Regions from separate parts of the Streptomyces sp. NBC_01474 genome, predicted to be linked through region 1. Evidence: riboswitches for the same ligand, from Rfam matches in the RefSeq annotation. Region 1 holds a riboswitch; each other region holds the start of a gene.
What was found. Region 1 has a riboswitch for cyclic di-AMP ahead of OG758_RS21935 (C40 family peptidase). Riboswitches for the same ligand answer to the same signal wherever they lie in the genome.
Positions count from the first base shown of each region.

Region 2: it holds a riboswitch for cyclic di-AMP, as region 1 does, so the genes downstream of both, OG758_RS28865 (transglycosylase family protein) here and OG758_RS21935 (C40 family peptidase) in region 1, are expected to answer to the same signal.
Region 3: it holds a riboswitch for cyclic di-AMP, as region 1 does, so the genes downstream of both, OG758_RS39010 (C40 family peptidase) here and OG758_RS21935 (C40 family peptidase) in region 1, are expected to answer to the same signal.

Region 1 is NZ_CP109449.1:4,808,845-4,812,110, forward strand. It holds gene pcrA (DNA helicase PcrA) at 1-1,055, opposite strand, end outside; cyclic di-AMP (ydaO/yuaA leader) riboswitch at 1,324-1,473, shown strand; gene OG758_RS21935 (C40 family peptidase) at 1,482-2,663, shown strand; gene OG758_RS21940 (tellurite resistance/C4-dicarboxylate transporter family protein) at 2,691-3,266, shown strand, end outside.
Region 2 is NZ_CP109449.1:6,298,128-6,301,393, reverse strand. It holds gene eno (phosphopyruvate hydratase) at 1-855, opposite strand, end outside; gene OG758_RS28865 (transglycosylase family protein) at 1,171-1,851, opposite strand; cyclic di-AMP (ydaO/yuaA leader) riboswitch at 1,856-2,027, opposite strand; gene OG758_RS28860 (transglycosylase family protein) at 2,196-3,182, opposite strand.
Region 3 is NZ_CP109449.1:8,534,719-8,537,984, forward strand. It holds gene OG758_RS39000 (ATP-binding protein) at 220-654, shown strand; gene OG758_RS39005 (DUF6328 family protein) at 709-1,263, opposite strand; gene OG758_RS39010 (C40 family peptidase) at 1,367-1,840, opposite strand; cyclic di-AMP (ydaO/yuaA leader) riboswitch at 1,844-2,021, opposite strand; gene OG758_RS39015 (hypothetical protein) at 2,375-2,683, opposite strand; gene OG758_RS39020 (ATP-dependent Clp protease proteolytic subunit) at 2,691-3,266, opposite strand, start outside.

The sequences.
Region 1 (3,266 bases):
TAGTCCTCCTCGAACTGGAGGATGTTGCGGATGGTGGCTCCGCGGAACGCGTAGATCGACTGGTCGGCGTCACCCACGACGCACAGCTCGGCCGGCGGGAGATCGCCCTCACGCGGCGGCTCGTCCTCCGCGCGGCCGCTGTCGACCGATCCCACCAGCTCCCTGACCAGCGCGTACTGCGCGTGGTTCGTGTCCTGGTACTCGTCGACCAGGACGTGGCGGAAGCGGCGGTGGTAGTGCTCGGCGACGTCCGGGAAGGCGCGCAGGAGGTTTACCGTCGTCATGATCAGGTCGTCGAAGTCCAGCGCGTTCGCCTCGCGGAGGCGGGACTGGTACATCGCGTAGGCCTGGGCGAGGGTCTTCTCGAAGCCGTCGGCGGCCTGAGCCGCGAAGTCCTCCTCGTCGATGAGCTCGTTCTTCAGGTTCGAGATCTTGGCGCTGAAGGACTTCGGCGGGAACTTCTTCGGGTCCAGGTCGAGGTCGCGGCAGACCAGGGCCATGAGGCGCTTGGAGTCGGCGGCGTCGTAGATCGAGAACGACGACGTGAAGCCGAGCTTCTTCGACTCGCGGCGCAGGATACGGACGCAGGCGCTGTGGAACGTCGACACCCACATCGCGTTCGCCCGCGGGCCGACGAGGGACTCGACGCGCTCCTTCATCTCGCCCGCGGCCTTGTTCGTGAACGTGATCGCGAGGATCTGGCCGGGGTGCACGCCGCGCTCGCCGAGGAGATACGCGATGCGGTGCGTGAGCACACGGGTCTTGCCGGAACCTGCGCCCGCCACGATGAGCAGCGGGGAGCCGCCGTGGACCACGGCCGCCCTCTGGTTCTCGTTCAGCCCGTCGAGGAGCGCCGCCGGGTCCAGCGCGGGGCGCGGGGCGCCGTCCCGGTAGTACGCGTCCCTGGCCGGGGGCACGTCGAACTTCCCGTCGAACAGGTCGTCCGGAACGTGCTCCGGAGCCGTGTCGTCCTCGGGCGGCGGCGGGGCATGCTCCTCACTGGCCTTCGAAGCCGTGAGGTCCGCCAGGAAGCTGTCGTCAAAGAGGCTGCTCATCGCTCTACGAGTCTAGGCCGCCCCACTGACACCCACGGCCGCCCCGGAAACTTCCCTCCGACTTCGCAGCTCCGGCCACCTCTCGTAGTGCGGAAATCACCCTCCGTGAGAGTTACCGGAGGTCACGAACGAGATTGCCGAAGGTCACGAAAATGTATCGGGCATATCGAACATCAACCTTCACAGCAGCCACACGAGTTGGCTAGCGTGCTCCGCGGGCCGCCCGTCCCCCCGCCGGCAACCGCGCCGCGAACGGGTCGCCCCCGCTGAGTTCAGTACGCCGAGAGGCATGGAACCGGGGACCCACGACCTTTGGGGTGAATCGGCCGACGACCCGTCAGGGCGCGACCGTAGGGCAGCCTTCCGAATCTCCGCCCGAACCCGACAGCTAACCCGGTAGGCGGTCATGGGAAGGAGACGCGCCCCTTGGCGTCGCACCGCAAGCCGCGCAGCAGGACGGCCGGTCCCCGCACGGCCCCCGTCGTCGGAATCACCACGGCGGCCCTCACCTCCATAGCCCTGCTCTCGCAGAGCGCGACCGCCGCCCCCTCCGCGCCGCCGAAGCCGAGCCTGGAAGAGGTCCAGAAGAAGGTCGACACCCTCTACCACCAGGCGGGCGTCGCCACGGAGAAGTACAACGCGGCCAAGGAGCGCACCACCAAGCAGCAGAAGCACGTCGGCGACCTGCTCGACGACGTCGCGCAGCGCACCGAGAAGCTCAACAAGGCCCGCCAGGAGCTCGGCACCTTCGCCGCCGCCCAGTACCGCACCGGCGCCGTCTCCGACACCGCGACGCTGCTCCTCGCCGACGACGCGCAGGACTACTTCGACCAGGACCAGCTGATGAGCCGGCTCACGAGCCGCCAGAAGAAGGCCGTCGACGACTACCAGACCGAGCAGGCCGCCACCACGAAGAAGCGCACCGAGGCGGCCAAGAGCCTGGAGACGCTGACCACTTCGCAGGCCACGCTCAGGAGCACGAAGAGGGACGTCCAGCAGAAGCTCGGCGACGCCCGCGAACTCCTGTCGAAGCTGACCGCCGAGGAGAAGGCGCGCCTCGCGGCGATCGAGAAGAAGAAGCAGGAGGCCGCGAGGAAGAAGGCGGAGGAGCTGGCGCGTCAGCAGGCCGAGGCGGAGGCCAAGCGCAAGGCGGCCGAGGAGGCGCGCCAGAAGGAGAACCCGGGCACGGGCAGCGGTTCCGGCACGGGTACGGGTACGGGTACGGGTACGGGCTCCGGCAGCACCGGCAGTGGCTACACCGCCAAGGCCGCGAAGGTCATCGCCTTCGCCGAGTCCCAGATGGGCAAGCCGTACGTGTGGGGCGCCACGGGCCCGGACTCGTACGACTGCTCGGGCCTCACGCAGGCCGCGTGGAAGGCGGCCGGCATCTCGCTGCCGCGCACGACCTGGGACCAGGTCAAGGTCGGAACGACCGTCACCACGGCCAACGCCCAGCCCGGCGACCTGGTCTTCTTCTACGACGACATCAGCCACGTCGGCATCTACATCGGCGACGGCAAGATGATCCACGCCCCGAAGCCGGGCGCGAACGTGCGCGTCGAGTCGATCTACTACATGCCGATCCACAGCGTGGTGCGCCCGGCCTGACCGCCTTCGTGGGGTTACGTTCGGGCGGTGCGCGGCCCGAACGCAACCCCAGGTCCCGGACCCACGTGGTCCCAGCTCCCGCCGGCCGCCGGTGCCGCCGTCATGGCCACCGGCATCATCTCGGTCGGCCTGAACCTGACCGGTCACTCGGTGCTGTCCGGCATCACACTGGTGCTCGCCGCCGCCCTCTGGCTGGTCCTCGCGACGGACTTCGCGAGCCGGCTGCTGCGGGAGCGCGACCGCTGGCACTCCGAGGCCGACACCCCGCCCGCGCTCACCGCGGTCGCGGCGACGGCCGTCCTCGGCACCCGGATCTCCATGTTCGGCTGGCAGACCCTGGCCGAGGCGCTCCTCGCCCTGGCCGCTCTCGTCTGGCCGATGCTCCTGATCAACGTCGTACGGCACTGGAAGCCGCGGATGCCGGGGGCCGTGTTCCTCGGCTGTGTCGCGACGCAGGGCCTCGTCGTCCTGGCGGCGACGCTCGTGCCCGCGGTCGGCGCGCACTGGCTCGGGTTCACCGGGATGGTGCTCTTCTGGGGCGGGATCGTCCTGTACTGCTTGGCGCTGCTCCACTTCGACCTGCGCGAGGTGGCCTCCGGCGCC
Region 2 (3,266 bases), 1.5 Mb from region 1:
CTCGATGGAGACCAGCGGGTACGCGGAGACGAGCTCCTCGTAGTACTCGGTCATCTCGGCGGCCGAGCGGGACTTGCCCTCGAACTCGTACTTGCCGTCCTTGTAGAACTCGGACGCGGCGACGTCGAGCGCGAGCGCGATCTGCTCGCCGGGGACGTAACCGGCCTGCTTGATGGCCTCGACGATGAGGTCGAGGGCCTCGCGGTTCGAGCCGAGGTTCGGGGCGAAGCCGCCCTCGTCGCCCAGGCCGGTGGACAGACCCTTGGTCTTCAGCACCTTCTTGAGGGTGTGGTAGACCTCGGCGCCCCAGCGAAGGGCCTCGGAGAAGGACTCCGCGCCGATCGGCGCGATCATGAACTCCTGGATGTCGACGTTGGAGTCGGCGTGCGACCCACCGTTGAGGATGTTCATCATCGGGACGGGCAGCAGGTGCGCGTTCGGACCGCCGAGGTAGCGGAACAGCGGCAGGTCGCTGGCCTCGGAGGCGGCGTGCGCGACGGCGAGGGAGACGCCGAGGATGGCGTTGGCGCCGAGCGAGCCCTTGTTGTCGGTGGCGTCCAGGTCGAACATCGCCTGGTCGATCAGGCGCTGCTCGGTGGCGTCGTAGCCGACGAGCTCCGGGCCGATCTGCTCGATGACGGCGAGGACGGCCTTCTCGACACCCTTGCCCTGGTAGCGGTTCGGGTCACCGTCGCGGAGTTCGATGGCCTCGAACGCGCCGGTGGACGCACCGGACGGGACAGCGGCACGACCGGTGCTGCCGTCGTCGAGGCCGACCTCGACCTCGACCGTGGGGTTGCCTCGGGAGTCCAGGATTTCCCGGGCTACGACGACGTCGATGGACGGCACGAGCATCTCCTTCTGGGATGTGACGCAACTACGCCGGGCCGCATGGTCCGGCAACACCTGAGCCTAACCGGCTCCGGGCCTCAGACCAGCCGACCGACCGGCCCGTGGACAAACCGAGAGCGAATTGTTTCCGAACGGAACAAAAAGCCCCGGCCGACAACGGACGAAAGCCCAGGGCCTCTCACGCACCAAAACCCCGCCCCGGGTGCGACGGGGGAATGCGCACCCGGGGCGGGGAGTCTTGGGGGCCTGGCGTGGTACCGGTCGTCCGCCGAAAGCCGGTACCCGAGCGGCCTGAGGGCCGCCGCCCTCCTCTATTACTTACTTGAGGTGGAGCTGCTGGCCCGGGTAGATCAGGTCGGCGTCCTCGACGATGTCCTTGTTCAGCTTGAAGAGCTTCGCCCAGCCGCCCTTGGTGTGGTGCGCCTCGGCGATGGTGCTGAGGGTGTCGCCGGCCTTCACCTTGTACTCGCCGTCACCCTTCTCGACCTTCTTGCCGGCCGGGGTCTCGACGGTCTTCTTCGACTGCTGCTTCGGGGCGGCAGGCGTCGTGCGCTCCTGGCTGCGGGTGGTCGGCTGCTCGGCCTTGCGCTCCGGCTGCGGGGCGGCGGCCGGGGCGGAGCCGGTCGAGGCGGCGGACAGGCCCACGCCGCAGCTCGGCCAGGCACCCTTGCCCTGGCTGGCCAGGACCTTCTCGGCGACGGCTATCTGCTGCGCCTTGGAGGCCTTGTCGGCGGTGGAGGCGTAGGCGGTGCCGCCGTACGCGGCCCACGTGGACGAGGAGAACTGGAGGCCGCCGTAGTAGCCGTTGCCCGTGTTGATCGACCAGTTGCCGCCGGCCTCGCACTGCGCGACCGCGTCCCACTCGGAGGCGGTGGCGGCGGAGGCGCCGGTGGCACCCATCAGCGGGACGGCGACAGCGGCACCGGCGACACCGGCGAGCGTGGCGACACGGACGGCCTTGGACGGGCGGCGGTGCTTGCCCTTGCTGGAAAACAGCATCGAGAGATCCCCTCACCGACGCCTACGAGGTGAGCTGTCGGGTTCGGGCCGGATGAGTGCCCGGTCGCACGTCCTGCGTGCGACTTAACCCCAAGCCGGTCGTTCGGCCGTCTCTCGACGGCCGGGGCCGGCACTTACCTTGGGTCCCCCGCTCCTGCCTACGGCGCTTACGCGACGACTGTTCCCGTACGGACATTGGCAGGATTCGGCGTGACATCCGACGGGGCCCGCTGTGGCGAGCGGTGATGACCGTAAGCAGTGGATCGCCCGAATTTCAAAGACGATCAGGGCCTTGAGACCCATCTCTCACTCTCGCCAAAGCGGACATTCGGCCCGAACTCCCGCTACTTTTCGCCCGATTCGAGCCCAAGATCCAGACTCTGACCAGGAAGGATGAGGTCGGGATCGGCGCCGACCGTCTTCTTGTTCTCGGCGTACAGAGCGGCCCATCCGCCGTCCACGTCATGGGTGTCGGCGATGTCCCAGAGGTTGTCGCCGGCGCGCACGGTATAGGCGCCTTCGTCCGCATTCGCTCCCTTGCGCCCGCTTTCACCACCGCGCGAGGCGTGGCGGCCCGAGCTGTCGTCGGCACGCGAGGAGCCCGTGGCGTCGTCCTCGGCGGCGCCGCCGCGGTGCCGGCCGGAGGCGGGCGGAGTGGCGGAGTCCGGGCTGCCGGAGGCCTCCGACGAGGGCGCACCGGGGGTCGAAGTCGAGCCGTCCCGGCCGGACTTGTCACCCTTGACGTCATCCACGGTGTTACCCGAGGTATCGCCCGAGTTGTCGTGATTCTTCTCTCGGGAGTCGCCCTTCGCGCCCGAGGACACGGAGTCCGCCGGCTCGTCGCTCGCGTCATCCTTCGTGGTGTCGCCGTTCGCCGCGTCGTCACTGCCGGAGTCGCCGGCGGACGCGGACGGGGTCGGCAGGGCCGCGCCGGGATCGACCTTGGCCGCCGCGTCGTCCGTCGTGAGGCCCGAGGTGACCGAACAGACCGGCCACGCCCGCGGACCCTGGTCGGCGAGGACCTTCTCGGCGACGGCTATCTGCTGCGAGCGGCTCGCCTGGTCGGCGCGCGGCGCGAAGTCGAGGCCGCCGTAGTCCTCCCAGATCTCCTGCGAGAACTGGAGCCCGCCGTAATAGCCGTTGCCCGCATCGGCGCTCCAGGAGCCGCCGCTCTCGCACTCGGCGAGCTTGTCCCACGTGGCCGTCGACGCGGCGCTCGCGCTGGTCGCGCCGAGCAGGGGAATCGCGATGGCGGAGCCGGCCACTCCCGCGGCGACGATGAGCGCGGGAGCCTGGCGGGGGCGACGGTGACGACCGTTCCCGGTGAGCATGGAGGCGCCTTTCGGGGGCTCGGGGAATGCTGCGGCGGGTGGTGCCGCGATGACTGGTGAACGTAGCGGGAGTCGAACGCTTGT
Region 3 (3,266 bases), 3.7 Mb from region 1:
TGAGGCGACGGTAGAGGAAGTCGGCGGCGTACGCCCAAATGCGGTCCACCCACGCAGAGTTCACCGCTTCGAGCGACAGATATATGCATATCTCGGGGGATCGGCTCCACCGGCCGGGCGGGAGTGGCACTCTGGCGCGAAGCACCAGTCCGGGGGTCGCCTCGAGTCATCCGCCATGTGTCGGATTCAGGCCCCGGCGAAAAAAGGGACGACGTCGCCATGGCAGATCACCAGGAAGCATCCGTCACTCTGCCGAGCGATCCCGCCTCGGTCTTCTCGGCCCGCACATATGTCAGCGACGTACTCGCCGAATGGGGCATGCCGCGCGACGCGGAAGCCGCCGACACGGTCCGGCTCATCGTCTCCGAACTCGCCACGAACGCCGTGATGCACACCCGTGGACAGTCGCCCGTCTTCAAGGTCGACATGCAGCTGGAGCGCGACGAACACCTGCGCATCGGTGTCACGGACAGCCACCCGTGCTACCCGAAGCGGCTCCCGGCCGCCGTCCAGCAGGACAACGGGCGCGGCATGGTGATCATCCGCTGGCTGACCGCCGAGTGCGGCGGAAGCCTGTCGGTCAGGCCCACCCCCGAAGGCGGCAAGACCGTATGGATCGCCCTGCCGTGGACGGTCCCTGTCCAACAGGTGTGAAGGCCGGCGGGCGTGCAGGCCAACAGGTGTGAAGGCCGGCAGGTATGAAGGCGGCTACGGGGACGGTGTGTCCGTCTCCTCCTGCGCCCGCGTGAGCGAGCGCCGCACCAGACGCGGCAGCACACCCCACAGGCCCACACAGACCGCGAACGTGCCGGCTCCCGCCGCGATCCCCGCCGCCCGCCCCGCCGTGACGTCCACGACGAGCAGCACGGACCCGGTCAGGGCGAGCACCAGAACGCTCAGGCCGGCCGTGGCGAGCCGCGAGGACATCTGCACGATCTGAGGCTTGGCGCCGCGCCGGAACAGCGCGCGGTGCAGCGCCGCGGGCGCCGTGAACAGCGCGGCGGCGAGCACCGCGAGCAGCAGCGTCGCGATGTAGGTCGCGCGCTGCACGGCGTCCAGCGACGGGAACCGCGGAGTGAACGCCAGCGTCAGCAGGAACGCGAAGAGGATCTGCACGCCCGTCTGGGTGACCCTCAGTTCCTGGAGCAGCTCGCCGAAGTTCCGGTCCGCGCGCTCCAGCGGCGTCTCGTGCCGGTCCTGGCCGCCGCTCGGCGGGCCCGGGCGTGGGGCGTCCTCGTCGCAAGCCCTTCGGTCCTCGTCCATACGACCACGAGTACCCCATCGCGCGGTTCCGAGGCGGGCGGGCGTGAGCACGCTCCGGCGCCTGACGGGTCCCCCGGGCGCCCGGGGGACCCGTCAGACGGCGCTAGCGCACGCGCCCGTACCAGACGCTCCTCGTCCAGATCCGCTCGAGCCGCACCACGGCACCGGTCTTCGGCGAGTGCCAGATCTTTCCCTTCCCGGCGTAGATGCCGACGTGGTAGACGCCGCGGCCCGAGTGGAAGAAGACCAGGTCACCGCGTTTTCGATGGGACGCGGAGACATGGCGGGTCTTGTTGTACTGCTGGGCGGCGGTGCGGGGCAGTTTCTTGCCCGCGGCCTTGAACGAGTAGAGCGTCAGGCCCGAGCAGTCGAATGTGTGCGGCCCAGTGGCGCCCCACCGGTAGGGGCTTCCCCTCTTGGAGGCCGCGATCTGGAGTGCTTTCGTCGCCGGTGGCGCGGCTTCCGCTTCGGGGGCGGCTCCGGGGACCAGCAGGCTGCCACCCGCTACGGCGAGCGTGAGGGCCGAGGCGGTTCCGGCCCGGGCGAGCAGCGACGGGACACGATTGAGCGCAGTCATGCGCAACCCTTCGTCAGCCGCCTGTGAAGGATGACCTGTCGGATTCGGGCTGGCGAAGTTGCCCGGCCGCGATGTGCGGCTTCACCCCAAGGGCCGGCCCGGAAAACAGCTCCGGCGGCCCGTCGTGCTCGGGTCCTCCACTCCTGCCGATCCACTCCTGTCGACCTGGCATCCGTACGGCGGCAGGACTCGGCGTCCGCACGGACCGCCCCGCCGCGGCGGCGGGGGCTTGTCGTCGGAAGGGATCTTCACGCACGAACGGCGCGAACGCAGCGCCGAATCGGCGTTAAGTGAGTGTCCTCACGACTGGCCTGTTCGGGTGGACAGCGCACCTTTCCACCCTGGTGCAGGGGTCCCGACGACGCCCGCACCAGCAGCGGAAGGCGGAATCTCTGATTCCGCGTAGGCGTTCCGCGCAACTTTTCCGGTTCGCAAGTGCTAGTACCGGCTACTCCGTATGTGGGTACCTCTTCTGGTCCGTTTCGGCTCGGGTCCGGACGGTTCGCCTCGACCGCTCCAGTCTCGAATGCACCGTCAATTGACCGGCTCCGGCGGAACTGTGACCCGTTGTGACCTCCTTTCTCCGTCCAGGACCCGCAAAGCCCGAGCCAGCGTCGTCGCGTGGACCTCGCTCTCGCCCCGCTGATGCATGAGCGTCAGGGCGTCCCTGAGGGCCGTCGCCCTGCCGACGAGCGCTTGCGCAGCGCGCAGTCCGCCATACGTGTGGTCGCTCCGGGCCGGGTTGATCCTGCCGAGCAGATCGACCACCTCCAGATAGCGGTCGAGGAGTTCGCACTCGGCGCGCGTCAGCGCGGGCAGCGGGGGCAGTTCGGGCGGCAGCATCGCCGGCTCACCTGGCGCCGGGGGCCGAACCGGACGTCTTGCGGTTGTCGATGACCCGGTCCACGAGCCCGTACTCCACGGCGTCCTGGGCCCGGAGGATCGTGTCCCGCTCGATGTCGGCGGCGATGCGCTCGCGGTTCTGCCCGGTGTGCCGCGCGAGCAGTTCCTCCAGCTGGGCGCGCATACGCACCAGTTCACGGGCCTGGATCTCCAGGTCGCTCGGCTGGCCCTGCGCGGGCTCGGGCAGCCCCGGCTGATGGATCACCACGCGCGCGCCGGGCAGCATGGCCCGCTTCCCCGGTGTCCCGGCCGCCAGGAGCACGGCGGCGGCGGAGGCGGCCTGCCCGAGGCACACGGTCTCGACCTCGCAGCTGACGAACCGGATCGTGTCGTAGATCGCCATCATCGCGCTGAACGAGCCGCCGGGGGAGTTGATGTACAGCGAGATGTCCCGGTCCGGCGCGGCGTACTCGAGGTGCATGAACTGCGCCATCACGTCGTTCGCGGAGGTGTCGTCGATCGGCGTCCCCAGGAAGACGATCCGCTCCTCCAGGAGCTTGGAGTACGGATCGAGGGTGCGGTG